DNA from 4 places in the Sporomusa intestinalis genome. Region 1 is predicted to be linked to each of the others. Evidence: riboswitches for the same ligand, from Rfam matches in the RefSeq annotation. Region 1 holds a riboswitch; each other region holds the start of a gene.
The links. Region 1 has a riboswitch for S-adenosylmethionine ahead of metX (homoserine O-acetyltransferase MetX). Riboswitches for the same ligand answer to the same signal wherever they lie in the genome.
Positions count from the first base shown of each region.

Region 2: another riboswitch for S-adenosylmethionine. It lies ahead of ACZ481_RS17165 (MetQ/NlpA family ABC transporter substrate-binding protein); the one in region 1 lies ahead of metX (homoserine O-acetyltransferase MetX).
Region 3: another riboswitch for S-adenosylmethionine. It lies ahead of metK (methionine adenosyltransferase); the one in region 1 lies ahead of metX (homoserine O-acetyltransferase MetX).
Region 4: another riboswitch for S-adenosylmethionine. It lies ahead of ACZ481_RS00795 (methionine ABC transporter ATP-binding protein); the one in region 1 lies ahead of metX (homoserine O-acetyltransferase MetX).

Region 1 covers NZ_AP042390.1:1,404,526-1,408,734, reverse strand. The annotation lists gene ACZ481_RS06395 (hypothetical protein) at 6-173, opposite strand; gene metX (homoserine O-acetyltransferase MetX) at 303-1,502, opposite strand; SAM riboswitch class I at 1,594-1,700, opposite strand; gene ACZ481_RS06385 (hypothetical protein) at 1,885-2,520, shown strand; gene ACZ481_RS06380 (TonB-dependent receptor plug domain-containing protein) at 2,623-4,209, opposite strand, start outside.
Region 2 covers NZ_AP042390.1:3,633,655-3,637,863, forward strand. The annotation lists gene hisZ (ATP phosphoribosyltransferase regulatory subunit) at 1-1,151, opposite strand, end outside; gene ACZ481_RS17160 (YerC/YecD family TrpR-related protein) at 1,169-1,474, opposite strand; SAM riboswitch class I at 1,681-1,785, shown strand; gene ACZ481_RS17165 (MetQ/NlpA family ABC transporter substrate-binding protein) at 1,912-2,733, shown strand; gene ACZ481_RS17170 (TetR/AcrR family transcriptional regulator) at 2,819-3,409, opposite strand; gene ACZ481_RS17175 (DUF456 domain-containing protein) at 3,423-3,941, opposite strand; gene purD (phosphoribosylamine--glycine ligase) at 3,969-4,209, opposite strand, start outside.
Region 3 covers NZ_AP042390.1:2,617,555-2,621,763, reverse strand. The annotation lists gene gmk (guanylate kinase) at 1-587, shown strand, start outside; gene rpoZ (DNA-directed RNA polymerase subunit omega) at 599-805, shown strand; gene coaBC (bifunctional phosphopantothenoylcysteine decarboxylase/phosphopantothenate--cysteine ligase CoaBC) at 815-2,017, shown strand; SAM riboswitch class I at 2,067-2,176, shown strand; gene metK (methionine adenosyltransferase) at 2,246-3,436, shown strand; gene ACZ481_RS12280 (heavy-metal-associated domain-containing protein) at 3,508-3,735, shown strand; gene ACZ481_RS12275 (hypothetical protein) at 3,749-3,883, shown strand; gene priA (primosomal protein N') at 3,961-4,209, shown strand, end outside.
Region 4 covers NZ_AP042390.1:154,112-158,320, reverse strand. The annotation lists gene ACZ481_RS00805 (pyridoxal phosphate-dependent aminotransferase) at 1-595, opposite strand, end outside; gene ACZ481_RS00800 (methionine ABC transporter permease) at 631-1,284, opposite strand; gene ACZ481_RS00795 (methionine ABC transporter ATP-binding protein) at 1,253-2,308, opposite strand; SAM riboswitch class I at 2,387-2,492, opposite strand; gene ACZ481_RS00790 (SagB/ThcOx family dehydrogenase) at 2,611-3,348, opposite strand; rRNA gene rrf (5S ribosomal RNA) at 3,488-3,604, opposite strand; rRNA gene ACZ481_RS00780 (23S ribosomal RNA) at 3,786-4,209, opposite strand, start outside.

The sequences.
Region 1 (4,209 bases):
CCCGGTTATGAAGGTACGGCCCGGTCCCAAAATTCCTTGGTCTGCGTTATATCCCGCGTAACGGGAATGGGTACGATTTTTTCCCGTTTATCAACAAGCGCGCCTTGTTGTGCTGTTGCATTATCATTTGACGGCAGCTTATAGCCGAATATCCATGTCAGTAACCCTTGCATGTACTTTCTCCCCTTTACCTGAATGACTGGTACCTTTACATTGATTGTAAAGGCAGCGGCCAATTAAGTAAAATATCTATTATGCATAGTTATAATTACCTGCGGTTATACAAGGGGAAAAAGCTGCGTTTATACCTCCGCCGGCAGCAGGCGGGCGCCGAGATAGGCCAGGCTGGACGCCCGGAACCGGAACCATTGCCTGATCGGCACAGCAACAGGCGCCGGCAGGGCGGCATCTATAAACCGGGTAAGTATTGGCCTGAGCAATTGAAAATCGATCAGAAATCCGTCATGGCCGTGGGGGCTGTCAAGCACCGCCAACTCGGTCCGGACGCCCACCCGGCGCAAGGTTTCCGCCAATTCTTCCTGCTGATGCGGCGGATACAGGATATCGGAACTGACCCCGACAATAAGCACCCGGGCATCGATACGGGCCAAAGCCTCCTCCTGCGTGGCGTAACCGTCGCTGATGTCGAAAAGATCCAGCGCCCGCAGCAGATAAAGATAGGAATTGGCATCAAAGCGTCTAACGATATTCGCTCCCTGGTAATCTAAATAGTTTTCAACCTCAAACTGCCCGCTCCGTGTGCGCCGGCCAAACTTATACGCCATAGACAGCTCGCTCTGATAGGTAATCATGCCCAGGGCCCGGGCCGCCGCCAGGCCTTTCTCCGGACCGGGCCCGCCATAATACTCCCCGTTGTTCCAGGCGGGATCAAGCATGACTGCCTGCCGTCCCACCCGGTTATAGGCAATGGCCTGGGGCGAGGCATAGCCTGGGGCGGCAATGACAGCAACGGCATCAATAAAGCCCGGATAGCTTACCGCCCATTCCAGAACCTGCATCCCGCCCATCGAACCGCCGATCACCAGGGCCAGGTGCTGAATCCCCAGCACCTCCAGCAGCCGCTTCTGGACCTTTACCATATCTTTAATGGTTATCTCCGGAAAACGCATGCCATAGGGTTTGCCAGTAGCCGGGTCAGGCGAGGCGGGACCTGTCGTCCCCTGACAGCCGCCAAGCACATTCGCGCAAATAATGTAAAACCGGTCGGTGTCCAGCGTCCGCCCGGGACCGATTAACGGTTCCCACCAGCCTCGCTCATCATACGGCCCGTGGGCGGCCGGATGACTGTCGCCGGTCAGCGCGTGCGCCACCAGGACGACATTGTCGCCGGCCGCAGACAGTGTGCCATAGGTTTCATACGCCACCGTAATCTCCGTTAAACAACCGCCCTGTACCAGGGTAAACGGATTTTCCGGGCTGGCAATCCGGGCCAGCTTGAGCTGCGACCGCCATTTAAAACCGGGAAAAAAGGTAACAACCATGAACTTAGCCCCCTTTTTTAATCCTGTATAAATTATATATAAAAATTAAAAACCCCCTCTCAGAGGGGGCATATTGACATATACCTAATCCCTCTCATCTCCCAGGAATATCTGATTCCTGCTGGAATTAGCACCTCTGCGTAATACGCCGGTTGCCGGGTGTCATCGGGCCAGTCCCTCGACCTCTCTGGATAAGAGTTAATATGAAATTAATGGGTTGTGATGTATAAAATGATAGCGAAGCTGAGAACATTTGTCAAGTATATCCTCTGCTTTTTTCTGCAATATAAGGAAGCATTTAACCATAAAACCAATTATAATAGACACATGACTTATCTCTGCCAATATACGCCGCCCGGCTATAATCAGAAGGAGCAATACGATGCATAGATTATTGGAGTTATACAATACCCTGCTGACTGCCTATGGCCGTCAAAACTGGTGGCCTGCCAAAACCCCTTTTGAAATGATGGTCGGCGCCATTCTGACCCAGAACACCACCTGGACCAATGTGGAAAAGGCGCTGGCCAATATAGGCGACCGGTTATCGCCAGCCTTTATTGCCGGGGTCGGGACCGGGGAACTGGCCCAGCTCATCCGTTCCAGCGGCTATTATAATCAAAAGGCGCTGAAACTTAAAGCCCTGACCCAATGGTATGAAAAGTACGGGTATACTATTGAAAAAGCGGCCGCCGGCGACGGCGATGCGCTCCGGGCTGAACTGCTGGCCGTAAACGGCATCGGCCGGGAAACAGCTGATGCCATCTTGTTATACGCCCTGAACAAACCCTTTTTTGTGATAGACACCTATACCAAACGCCTGTTGCACCGGTTTGGTTATGACCTCCCGCCCACTTATGACGGCTTGCGGCGGCAACTGGAAGCGAACCTGCCCCGGGACGTATACCTGTACGGGGAATTTCACGGCCTGATTGTGCAGCATGCCAAGCGGCACTGCAAAAAGCAGCCTGCCTGCGCGGGCTGCCCTGTTGCCGGTAGCTGCCGGCAGCGCATGTGAGTTACCCGCCGGACAAAGGGGGCTCTGGCTAAAAGTCGCCCAACCCGCTTAAAGAGCATTGCTAAGCGGGTTGGGCACCAGGAAAGTCCTTCTCCCGACAAATCAGAAGGTCATCTTATATCCCAGCATGTAATTACAGGGAGTAAAATAATAGGCGGTAGAGGAGGAGCGATAGGAAATATCATCCCTGTCAAGCAGATTGTTAACTGTCAGAAATACACTGCTGTTCTCTGTCGTGGCATAATTAACATTTAAATTGACAGCTAAATACGGCTTGGTGTCTTTGCCGCTCAATACCCGCTTCGCCATGTAGGCTGCATTTAATGCGGCATTCCATCTCTCTTGCTGGTAGGTTACGCCGCTGTTAAGCTGCCACCGTGAGTAATCGCGCTGCCACCCGGCGGAAACGCCATTGTCTATAGTTTTTGTTTTCGGATTGCCATAGCTAACGGCGTAGCGGTAACCAAACGGGCTGTCGCTTGTAATAACGCATTCCAGCTCAATGCCGGTATTTTTCAAGTTCTCATTTTTATAGGTGAATTCTTCCCGCGTGGAATTATAGGTAGCGGTAATATTATCATCAATCTCATAATGGAACAACGCAGCCCGCCACTTATGAGCACCGACATCCTTTTTCCAGCCCAGTTCATAATGCGTGCCGGTTTGGGCCTGCAAAGCCGCGCCGGCCTCTGTTTTCCATATTTGGTGCAAATCCGGCATTTTATAGGATTGTCCCACACTGGCGTACACATTTTCCGCCTCAGCTAATTTATGGATAAACTGCGCCTGGCCGCTAAAGTTTGTTTCGTTATAATCATTAGGCGCGCCCGTCGTCCAGGATTCGCGCGCGCTCAAAATTAATGTGTTCAATGCGCTGACCGGTTTTTCGTACTGCGTATAAGCGGAAAAATTGTTCCTGGTCTGCTTCGGGCTGGAATCCGGAGTATATTCTTCCCGCTTATAGGAACCGCCCAGCAGCCATTTGGCATTGCCTATATCCCAATCCTTTTGCGCTTCAAGTCCGAAGTTTCGGTTCTTCTCTTCGTCGGTGGCATGTTCGCCTGATTTAAAAGTCAACTCATCCTTCTCCCGTACCCGGTCTAGGTAATAAAACGTGGACTGGAAATGATCATCATGATAAGCTAACTGCACATTATTCCGTTTTACATCCTGCTCGGTGTCTTTTGTACTTGTGATGTAATGATAATTTGATTCAACATGGTTGAATGACAGATCCCAATTATCGTTAACCATATAGTTCAGGCTTACATTATTGTTATCCGGTCCTCGCCATTTCCTGCCGTCGCTGGCAACATGATCGCGGGTACCCCAGTCGGAATATTGATAGCCAATGCCAAGCCTGCCCGCTTGCAGGCCAAGAGTATACTCCTGCTGACCGTAATTGCCCCAGCCGGTTTTAAAGTAATTGGCGCGCGTCTTCTTAGTAATAATATTGATAACACCGCCGGTTGCCTCACTGCCGTACAAAACAGAACCGCCGCCTCTGACAATCTCGACCCGCTCGATATTTTCCACCGGTATATCGTTCAAGTCATAGGTACCGCGAATATTTAGCGGGATGCCGTTTACCAGGACCAGGGTGCCGCCGGAGTTTCCCCGCATAACAACCTTGCTGGTCATGTTGCCCATGGATGATCCGGCCGTGCCATACTGCTGCAGCTCAATGCC
Region 2 (4,209 bases), 2.2 Mb from region 1:
TCGGCCGCCAGCCGTTCCGCCTGGTCCCTGGCCGCCGGGGCCAGAGCCAGTTTGGTGCGCCGGCCGGCTTTACGGCAGTTCTTCGCCGCCTCAATCGCGGCGGCAAGCCGCCCTTGCGCCCAGGCAATATATACCTCCTGCGCCGGCAGGCTGGCACTGATGCCCTGCCGCTCCATCGCCAGCAGCACCCGTTCAATGCCCAGCGCAAAGCCGGTGGCCGGACTGTCAACACCAAAGGCCGCCAGCAGCCTGTCATACCGGCCGCCGCCGCACAGGGGGAAGCCCAGGCCTGGTGTATAGCCTTCCAATACCATGCCTGTATAGTAATCGAAGTCACGAATAATCCCTAAGTCAAAATTAACATACCGGTCCACACCATAGCCGGCCAGCAGCCTGCGGATATCAGCCAGATTAGCCAGAGCCTGCCGGCTCAGGTCATTGTTTACCAGCCGGTAGGCCTTGCTAAGCATCTCCTCCTGGCCATGGAGCAAAGGAATTTGCTGCAGCAAAGCCTGCGCTCCCGGCGATAAGCCGCTAGTTGCCAGGATCTCACCCAGCCCTACTAAATCCCGGGCGACCATAGCGCCCTTGACCTGCTGCTGACATTGCGGTGTTAACCCGCTCTCGGCCATCAGGCCATTGATAAAATCCACCTGGCCTAAGCTGATTTGAAAATTAGCCAGACCGGACTCCAGCATGGTTTCCACGGCCAGCGCCACCACCTCGGCATCGGCCGCCGGCCCGGGCGCGCCTAACAGTTCAACCCCGGCCTGATAAAACTCGCACTGCCGGCCGGCCTGAGCCTGTTCGTGACGGAATACATTGGTCAGATAAAACAGCCGCAGCGGCAGCGCCCCTCCCTTCAGCCTGGTCGCGGCCACGCGGGCAATCGGCGTAGTCATATCCGGTTTAAGCACTAAAATACGGTTGTTGTTGTCGAAAAACTTAAATACCTGCTGATGCATATCACTGCCGGTACCCACGGTGAGGGTTTCAATGTATTCGAACGTTGGGGTGACCACCTCATCATAACCCCAGCGGGAAAACAGTTCCGCCAGTGAGCCTTCGACCAGCCGCTTCTGCCTGGCTTCCCGCCGCAGCAGATCCCGTGTACCATAAGGAATTTGCGGTACAAACTGATTTTTGTTCATTATCCCCACTCCATTTTTTAGTCAGCCTTTTTTCCTTCTAAATGATCCAGTACCGCTTTGTATCCGTCGGCACCGTAATACAGGCAGCGCTTTACCCGGCTGATTGTCGCCGTACTGGCGCCGGTCGACGCTACAATATCATCATAAATGACCCCTGCTTTTAATAAGCGCGCCACTTCCAGCCGCTGGGCCATGGCTTTGATCTCGCCGATTGTACAAACATCCTCAAAAAACTGATAACATTCCTCTTCATTTTGCAGCGACAAAATACCCCTGAACAACTGATCTGTCAGTTCATCTTTCAATTTGGGATTTACCGGCATGCTATGCGCCTCCCTGTAAATGACTTGCTATTGCTATGATTAGTTCGCTGTTAACCTGGATTTTCCTTCTTTAATCCTTTTTATCTTTATTTAATTAAAATGGGCTATATAGTAATAAACTTTGTCTTCTTCACGTAAATAATACATCAATAATCCTGTTGACAGATACATTTTGCCATGGTATCATAAATTTTGTAAATTAAATATACTCATCAAGAGCTGGCTGAGGGAATGGCCCTATGACGCCGCGGCAACCATCGCGCATGCGAACGGTGCCAATTCCACCAGGATTAACTCCTGACAGATGAAGAACTGGACAACAAGCCTCTTCACACTGTCGGAGAGGCTTTAATTATTGGCCACGGAGGAGGGAGGACCGCAACCACTTTGTCTGCTGTCAACAACCATATTATATTTTTATCCAGGAGGAATCATGTATGAAAAGAATAACCTTATTATTGCTTACAGCCTTATTGGCCTTAGCTACCTTCATCAGCGGCTGCGGCGGCAAAGAAACCCCGGCGCCGGCAGCTGCGGAAAAAACGACGGTTAAGGTTGGCGCTACCGCCGTACCCCATGCCGAGATTCTCAATGTAGTCAAACCTGCTTTGGAAAAAGACGGGATTAATCTGGTTATCGTGGAAATGAGCGATTATGTCCGTCCGAATATCGCCGTGGCCGAGAAAGAACTGGACGCGAATTTCTTCCAGCATATTCCCTACCTGACTAAATTCAGCAGCGAGCGTAAACTGGATCTTACCTACACCGCGGCCGTACATATCGAGCCCATGGGCATCTACTCCAAAAAAATCAAAAGTCTGAATGAGCTGCAAAGCGGCACCCAGGTTGCCATTCCTAACGACCCTACCAACGGCGGCCGGGCGTTAGCCCTGTTAGAAAAAGCCGGTATTATTAAACTGAAAGACGGCGTTGGGATTAATGCCACGGTAAAAGACATAGCGGACAACCCCAAAAACGTTAAAATCCGCGAACTGGAAGCCCCGCAGCTGCCGCGCGCCCTGGACGACGTTGCGCTAGCGGTTATCAACACCAATTACGCCCTGGAAGCACAGCTTGTCCCGGCCAAAGATGCGCTCTTTATTGAACAGAAGGACTCTCCTTATGTCAACATTCTGGCCATCCGCAAAGGGGATGAAACCCGCCCGGAAATTCAAAAGCTGACCAAAGCCCTGACCTCGGAAGAAGTAAAAAAATTCATCAACGACAAGTACCAGGGAGCCATTGTCCCGGCCTTCTAAATTATCAACAATACAGGTAAGGCTTGAACCCTTTCGCCCAGAAAGAGGTTCAAGCCTTTTTTCACGCAACCAGGCGTCTTTACACTCAGCGTTTCACAACACCATAGAGAAAAATGTCGGCAATATTGTTGGCATTCGCTTCAATCGAATCGGCCCGGGCATCGACAAAGCCCTGAAAAACCATCATTACAATGACACTAAACAGCCCGTGGGCCGCTTTATGCACATCACACCGGCGGATAGCCCCCTGCTCAATACCAGCCTGCAAAACCGTCTCCAGCACCCCAATGGTATGGCCAAACCGTTCGCGGTATTTTTCGCGCTGGGCCGCAGTAAAGTTTGATGCTTCCTCATGGCCCAGGCCGCGCATCTCGTGCATCAGTACCCGCCATAAATCAGCATTAGCGACATAAAATTCTAAAAAAACCTTAATTACTTTCTTTATTTTGATTAGCGGCAATTCATCAAGACCGGCCAGCCGGTTAAGCTCAGCTTCAAATTTGGCGCTGCGCTCTTTGACCAGGGTATAAAACAGCTGCTCCTTACTGGCAAAATAATTATATACCGTGCCTTTGCCGGTATCGGCCATGGCAATAATCTCATCGACAGTGGCCCGGTGATACCCCTTGCGGGAAAAAACAGTATAAGCGGCATCGAGTATTTGCTGTCGTTTCATATGGTTCCTCCTGTCACCCTGCCCACGTTAGCCTGGAAATGATCAGCGCCACCATGCCGATGGCCATCGCTAGTTTGAAGATAAGCCCCAATGCCTGACCGACCACAATACTTTTTGCCACTCGCCCGGCCTTTTCCGAGTTGCCTGTGGCAGCGTATTCCGCCAGATAGCCGGCGGCAAAAGAACCGCCCACGGCTCCGGCGATAGACCCCAGGCCCGGCATGATCCCGGTACCAAGAATCCCGCCGGCGATACCGCCGATAAATGCGGCCAGAACCGCCCTATTTGAGGCATTTTCCTTTTTTGCCCCTAACGCGCCGGCGACAAACTCAACCAGTTCCCCGGCCAGCACAGCGCCAAACAGAATAAGCAGGACCGTATGATTCATATAGACAAAGGATTCCAGATAACCATAGCCCAGGGCAATGAAAAAAATCAGCCAATTCCCGGGTAAGCCGATAACCGTTAAGCCAATGCCGATAACAGTCACAACAAGGACCAGTAAATTGATGGCTATTAAACCAGCATCCAAAGTATGCACTCCTTCTGCGCGCTGCCTTTACTTCCGGTTCAACGCCCGGTGGGCAATGTCTCTACGATACTGCATGCCGGCAAACTGTATCGCCGGCACCGCCTGGTAGACCTTAGCCACCGCGGCCTGAATGTCAGGGGCAACCGCAGTCACACCCAGCACCCGGCCGCCATTAGTCACAATCCGGCCATCCTGGCAGCCTGTCCCGGCATGAAAAACCAGGGCCCCCTGCGCCTCAGCCTGTTCGAGCCCGCTGATAGGATCGCCT
Region 3 (4,209 bases), 1.2 Mb from region 1:
AAGGTACTATTTGCCGTGAGTTGCTGCGTAGCAATCCCCGTCTGAAATACTCGATATCAGCCACTACACGCCCGCCGCGGGTGGGAGAGGTAGATGGGGTAAACTACCTGTTTACTGGCAAAGATCAGTTTAAGAAAATGATTGAAAACGGCGAATTGCTGGAATGGGCCGAAGTGTACGGTAATTTCTACGGCACACCACGCCAATATGTGCTTGACCAGCTAAATAACGGGTATGATGTCGTACTGGAAATTGATACCCAGGGAGCCATGAAGGTCAAGGATAATTTCTCGCAGGGTGTTTATGTATATGTTGTCCCGCCTTCCCTTAATGAGCTGGCTGACAGGATTTATAAACGCGGCACCGACAGCCCTGATGTGATTAGAAAACGCTTGCATTGCGTAAGCAGTGAGCTTAAGCTGGCGCGCAACTATCATTATATCGTGGTCAATGATCAGGTAGCTGCCGCTGTCCAAAGAATTGAAACGATAATCACTGCCGAAAAATACCGGGCAGAACGGAATATCGATTTAATCGACAGTCTCTACCGTTCAAAGTGTATAGGCACACCTTCAAGTAAAGGCTAGGGGGAAACATAATGATTAATCCATCTTTAGATGTTTTAGTAGAGAAAGTTGACAGTAAATACACACTGGTGGTGCTTGCGGCCAAACGGGCAAGAGAAATAATGGACGGAAAGCCGTCTTTAGCAGAATCAAAATCCAATAAGCCTGTTACAATTGCCCTGGAAGAAATAGCCCAGCGGAAAATAACCTACGAACGCACCAAAACCGGCATTAAATAGGAGGAAGCCATGTCCTCAGGTCAAACGATTGTCATGGGTGTTGCCGGCGGCATTGCTGCCTATAAAGCAGTCGATGTTGTCAGCCGTTTAAAAAAAACCGGCTGCAATGTTTATGTCATCATGACAAAAGCCGCCACTGCTTTCGTTACGCCGCTCACCTTCCGGGAAATCAGCGGCAATCCGGTTGTCACCGATATGTGGGAAGAGCCCAAAACCTGGAATGTCCAGCATATTGCCCTGGCTTCACAGGCTGATTTATTTTTAGTTGCCCCGGCAACAGCCAATATTATCGGCAAAATTGCCAATGGTATTGCCGACGATATGCTTACAACCACCGTCATGGCCACTACGGCGCCGGTTATGCTCGCGCCGGCTATGAATACAAATATGTTTCTCAATCCGGTCACACAGCAAAATCTAATTAAGCTAAAAAGCTTAGGTTATCATATTATGGAACCGGCCTCAGGTATGCTGGCTTGTGGAATCGAAGGACCCGGCCGGTTACCCGAACCGGCCGCGATTGTGGAGAAGCTCCTGTCTATCCTGCATCCCCGCCGTGAGCTGGCGGGGAAACGCCTGCTGGTTACTGCCGCCGGCACCAGGGAACCCATCGACCCTGTCAGATACCTTGGCAACCGTTCCAGCGGTAAAATGGGCTATGCCCTGGCCCAGGCAGCGGCAGCGCGTGGTGCTGAAGTTATTTTAATTTCCGGACCGTCCAGCTTGCCTGTACCGCCGGGCATTACCATAAAGAGGGTAGAAACAGCGGCGGAGATGCACAATGCCGTTCTGGCCGACTTTGACGCCGTTGATATCGTCGTTAAAGCCGCGGCTGTTGCCGATTACCGGCCTGAACTGGCAGCAGAGCAAAAAATAAAAAAAACCGGCCAGGCACTGACCCTGAATCTGGTCAAAAATCCGGATATTTTGCATGATTTGGGCCAGCGGAAAAAGCAGCAGCTATTAATTGGCTTTGCGGCTGAGACAGAAGGCCTGATCGAACATGCCCAGGAAAAACTGCGCAAGAAAAACCTGGATATGATTGTAGCCAATGATGTCACTTTACCTGGTGCCGGTTTTAATCTGGACACCAATATCGTAAAAATTGTTCACAAAAACGGCTTGGTAGAAGCACTGCCACTGCAAAGTAAACAGCAGGTTGCAGAAATCATTTTAGACAGAATTTGTGCTATGCTGACAAATTCTACTTGATTTTTTTTATTAATTCGATTAAAATTTGATATGAAAATTGCATACTCTATACTCATCAAGAGTTGGTGGAGGGACTGGCCCGATGAAACCGCGGCAACCATTTAGCATTATTCGGCTAAAAACGGTGCCAATTCCGGCGGCAAGACCGTAAGATGGGAGTGAAAGAAAAAATCACACCCCCTTGCGGGGGTTTTCTTTTTTTAAATATAACAGGGAGGGATACTGATCTTGGAAAAAAAACGCGTGCTTTTTACTTCTGAATCTGTCACGGAAGGCCATCCGGATAAGATAGCCGACCAAATTTCCGACAGTGTGCTTGATGCGATTCTGGCTCATGACCCGTCAGCCCGGGTTGCCTGCGAAACCCTGGTAACAACCGGTATTGTGCACGTAGTGGGAGAAATCACCACTAATTGCTATGTAGATATTCCCAAAATTGTCCGTGAAACCATCAAGAGTATCGGCTATACCCGGGCCAAATATGGTTTTGACGGTGAAACCTGCGGTGTGTTAACCTCGATTGACGAACAATCGCCGGATATTGCCCTGGGAGTGGACAAGGCCTGGGAAGCAAAACAGGGCGATATGGACGCGATTGAAGCCATTGGAGCCGGCGATCAGGGGATGATGTTCGGCTATGCCACCAACGAAACCCCCGAATATATGCCGCTGCCAATCGCTTTAGCCCATAAACTGGCCCGCAGACTGTCCGAGGTCCGTAAAAGCGGTGAGCTCGGCTACCTCCGTCCTGATGGCAAGACCCAGGTTACAGTTGAGTATGAAGATGGCAAACCGGTACGCATTGATACGATTGTTGTGTCCACTCAGCACAGCCCGGAAGTAGACCGCGAAACTATCGAAAAGGATCTAATCGCCGCCGTCGTCGTGCCGATCGTGCCCCAGGATCTGTTAGACGCCAAAACAAAATATTATATCAACCCGACCGGTCGTTTCGTGGTCGGCGGACCGCAAGGCGATGCCGGTTTAACAGGACGGAAAATCATCGTTGACACCTATGGCGGCATGGCCCGGCATGGCGGTGGCGCTTTTTCGGGTAAAGACCCAACAAAGGTCGACCGTTCCGCTGCTTATGCTGCCCGCTATGTAGCCAAAAACGTAGTTGCCGCCGGCTTAGCCGATAAATGCGAAATCCAACTGGCCTATGCCATCGGTATTGCCCGGCCGGTTTCCGTTATGGTAGAGACATTCGGTACTGCGAAAATTTCCGAATCGAAAATAGTTGAACTCATCAATAAGCATTTTGATTTAAGACCGGCCGGTATTATTAAATCCCTGAATCTCCGGCGGCCGATTTACCGTCAGACTGCTGCCTATGGCCATTTTGGCCGCACCGATGTCAGCCTGCCCTGGGAGCAGACCGACAAAGCGGAAATTCTGCACAAAGAAGCAAATCTGTAGCTAATTAATTAGCGGCCAATGGTAATACTAACAATGGTGGACACTCAAGTCAGTAACAAGGAGGTATTCCATTGGCTACACAGAAAAACACCAAACAATCCATCTACCGTGTTGGAGGCCTTAAAGGCGACCATTGCCGGGATCGTATTGAGCATACTTTGTCCCATCTTCATGGTGTCTCCTCAGTAAAGGTGTCCTTAACCAACCATCAGGTTGCAGTCACCCATGACGAAGCGGTTACTCCCAGCGGCTATATTGAAGAAACGCTGCAATCACTGGGCTATTCCATTCAGGGTTAGGAAGTGTGCTTATATGAAGCTTCGTTTTTCGCCGCTGCGCCGACACCGGGCCAGACGTTTTTTTAAACGTTTGCCAATGGACACTGGGTTTGACTGGGAAATGGCCGCTCATTATCCGGATAACCGCCAGCAGGTATTTGACAAGTAAAAAGCGAATATCTATTTATAATTAAAAAGGGGACTGCACAGTCCCCTTCTCTTTATTCGGCGATAAGTGGTGAGACTATGGCAAATACTGCCCAGATTATTGTTAACATTCCGGCCCGCGGCCTTGACCGGCCTTTTTCTTATACGATTCCGGCCCATCTGGACAATGCCCGGGTGGGCTGCCGGGTACTTGTGCCTTTTGGCAGCCGTAAGGTGGAAGGATTTATCATTGGCCTGGAACCGGAAAAAGCCGAAGGCTTAAAACCAATTTTTGAGATTTTGGATCAGGAGCCCTGGTTTGACAGCAATATGCTGAACACGGCCAGA
Region 4 (4,209 bases), 1.3 Mb from region 1:
TGCACAAGCGGGCAATGAGCTCCAGCTCCTCGCGATTAAAGACTTTACCTGTCGGGTTATTGGGCGTATTAATGATGATAGCCCTGGTTTTATCGGAAAAAGCGGCAATAAGCTCCTCCCGGTTAAAATTAAATGCCGGCGGGGTTAAGCTGACATACCGGGGTACCGCGCCGCACAGGATTACATCAGCGCCATAATTTTCATAAAACGGTTCAAATATAATGACTTCATCGCCGGGGTTAACAATTGCCAGGAGGGTGGCAATCATTCCCTCTGTGGCTCCGCAACACACGGTAAGCTGGCGTTCAGGGTCGATAACAACGCCATAGTCCCGTTCCACCTTGGCGGCAATAGCATCACGCAGGCCTTTTGTGCCCCAGGTTATGGCGTATTGATTATGATCGTCATTAACTGCCCTGACAGCAGCCTGTTTAATCGCTGCCGGCGCCGGAAAATCAGGGAACCCCTGGGCAAGATTGATCGCATTATGGGCAGCCGCAATCCGGCTCATCTCTCTAATGACTGATTCAGTAAATTGCCGGGCCTTGGCTGAAGCGTAACCGCCGCCACGAATATTGCCAATAATAGCTTCCATGCTTACGTATACCCCCTGTATTCTGTTTCCATAGTTTAGCGTTTGTTAAGTTTATGGGCGAAGTAGTCGCCACTGGACTGGACAATCTGTACCAGCGCGATCAGGATAACAACCGTTGCCAGCATGACATCCGCTCTAAAGCGTTGATAACCATAGCGGATCGCCAGGTCTCCCAAACCGCCGCCGCCAATTGCACCAGCCATGGCCGAATAACCAATCAAACTGATTACCATTAATGTCAGCCCTAGTAATATAGATGGCAGGGCTTCCGGGATAAGCACCTTCAAGATGATTTGCCGGGGCGATGCCCCCATTGACTGCGCTGCTTCGACAAGTCCGGCATCCACTTCTTTGAGGGCTGACTCTACAACCCGGCCGACAAAGGGAATGGCCGCAATGGTGAGAGGTACGATCGCCGCATTGGTGCCGATGGATGTACCAACAATAATCCTGGTAAAAGGTATAATAGCGACCATCAAAATAATAAACGGAGTTGACCTGGCAGCATTAACTATTGCCCCTAAGGCCTGGTTAAAAACCAGGTTCTCTTTTATATGGCCCTTGCCGGTAATAACCAGGATTACCCCGAGCGGGATTCCCAGCAAGGCGGAGACCAGGGCTGAAACCGCTACCATATACACTGTTTCGCCAAAAGCCTCAGCCAGCAGCATAAGCATGTCTTGTGACATATCCAATCACCTCTGTTCCTAAATCTCTGGCCTGCAGATAATGCAGCGCAGCTTGAATATCCTCCTGTTTGCCTGACAGCTCTATAACCAGCGTGCCATAAGGTATTGCCTGTAAATGGTCGATATTGCCGGAGATTATATTGACATCAACGGCAAAACGCCTGATTAGGCCGGCAATAACAGGTTCATTCGTGGCCGTCCCAAAAAAAGATAAGCGCACAACCAGGTTGCTGCCGGCAACCGGCTGGTCTGATACCATCTCGGCCAAGGCTTCCGGCAATTTATTATTTACTACGGCTTTAATAAACTCACGGGCGGTGTCTGACTGCGGCCTGGTAAATACATCAAACACCTTCCCGGTTTCCACAAGCCGGCCGGCTTCAATTACGGCCACTTGATCACAGATTGCCTTAATGACATGCATTTCATGGGTAATCAAAACAATCGTCAAGCCGAGCTTTCTATTAATATCTTTCAATAAAGCCAGAATTGACTCTGTCGTCTGCGGGTCAAGGGCTGAAGTTGCCTCATCGCATAATAGCACTTTGGGCTCACTCGCCAGGGCCCGGGCAATGCCTACCCGTTGTTTTTGCCCGCCGCTGAGCTGGGCCGGGTAAACATCTTTTTTGTCAGACAAGCCAACAAGCTCTAACAGCGGCAGTACTTTTTTTATCCGCTCCGCTTTACCGATACCGGCAATTTCCAAGGGAAAAGCTACGTTGTCGAGCACGGTGCGCGAAGACAACAGATTAAAATGCTGAAAAATCATGCCGATGCTTTTACGGGCATCGCGCAATTGCGCTTCCGACAACGCTGTCATTTCCTGGCCGGCAACAAATACCTGGCCGGCGGTAGGACGTTCCAATAGGTTTATGCAGCGGATAAGCGTGCTTTTACCGGCGCCACTTTTGCCGATAATGCCATAAATCTCGCCCTGCTTTATAGCCAAAGATACATTATCAAGGGCGATTACCGCGCCGGAATCGCCGTTATATATCTTCTGCAATCCTGTTAATGAAATCATAGTAACTGCCTCCCTTTTATGCTGTACAAATAAAAAACCTCTTCGCAGTCGAAGAGGCATAATTCAAAAACTATGCATTCTTCATCTGCCAAACCCTTACAGGTTGCAGGAATTGGCACCGTTCGCTTTGCGATGGTTGCCGCGGCTTCATTGGGCCAGTCCCTCAGCCAACTCTTGATGAAAAATACTGTATTCTTTTTTTATTCTTGAGTAATAGTAACACAGGTATATGTAACTGTCAAGAATTTTTATTGGTCAGTAAGAGTGGGTTCCCTCTTCCCTATCGCCTGGTACTACATGGGTTATATTCTTTTCCCAACAGTTGCTACATAGACAGCAAACTGGTTATCGCCATCAATGACCAGTGCCGCATTAAGCTTATCATCATCAAAAGCGGCAATGGCGCACACGCCGCAATCCACTGCGGTTGCCGCCAGGTAGAGGTTCTGGCAGACATGACCGGCATCCAGGTGTAAATACCGGTAGCCGCGCTGGCCATAGCGGTAGGTCATACGATAAGCAGCTGCCGTCCAAATAAATGTAACTGCACTTGTCTTAACAAACTTTTGCCCCAGACATGCTTCTGTAATTATTTCGGCGATATTGCCTGTGGCCTCTAGCTTGGCCAATTGGTGATCAACCGCTAAGAACCTGTATAATCCCGGTTCCAAACCAGCAACCTGATTCACTAGCAGATACGTCTCAAAGGCGTGTCTTGCCCCGGCTGAAGGTACGGTTCTGAAGGTGACCAAATGCGGTTCAATCGACTTAACCCCTTGTGTGCACCACAGCAAATAAGAAAGCTCAGATAAAGACAATGCCTTGGCTGCATAGTTACGGACACTGGTCCGATGCTGAATCGCCTGGGTTAGGGAAATATCAGCCGTCCCCGAACTGTGATCTGGCAGATCGATCACAAAGCCGGTATTACCTATATCCATTTCCACCGGCGGGTGTGGCAAGCCCCGGGCCTGATCAGAATGTGTGGCAAATTTGTACTTGGTTTTCTCCATAAACTCTTTGCCTATTTTGCTTGCCATTTGATTAACCCTCCCTCGTGTAGATTGCCGGTTTGTACCTAATAATTATTATAATATAATATGGCAAATAAAAAAAGTTTTTGCAAACAGTCAAAACTTACGGTAAATAAAAAACACCTACATTCAGTAGGTGCTTTGCAACCAGCAACTTCCTAATCTCCCGGGCCGTTTCCAGCCAAGTACCTTCGGCGTTTGTGGGCTTAACTGCTGTGTTCGGTATGGGAACAGGTGGAACCCCACAGCTATCGTCACTGGATTTTTAAGCAGAGAACCAGGTTTTTAGGAGCGATAGCGACGCGGAAACCTGCGTGAATCGCTTAGTTCCAAGCGGAGCGCGGAACCTCCTAATTCTCCTCTCTTTATTCCCTGAAAACTTCACAGAAGATAAGCATTGCGCAATAATCATCGATGTTTGCACTTCATGCAAACGAGGGTTTAAAGTCAAGTCCTCGGCCTATTAGTACCAGTCCGCTCCATGGATCACTCCACTTCCACTCCTGGCCTATCAACCTTGTCTTCTCCAAGGGGCCTTACTTCTTGCGAATGACAGACCTCATCTTAAGGCTGGTTTCACGCTTAGATGCTTTCAGCGTTTATCCTTTCCGGACGTAGCTACCCAGCTCTACCCCTGGCGGGATAACTGGTACACCATGGGTCCGTCCACTCCGGTCCTCTCGTACTAGGAGCAGTTCCCTTCAAGTCTCTTACGCCCGCGATGGATAGGGACCGAACTGTCTCACGACGTTCTGAACCCAGCTCACGTACCACTTTAATGGGCGAACAGCCCAACCCTTGGGACCTACTTCAGCCCCAGGATGTGATGAGCCGACATCGAGGTGCCAAACCTCCCCGTCGATATGG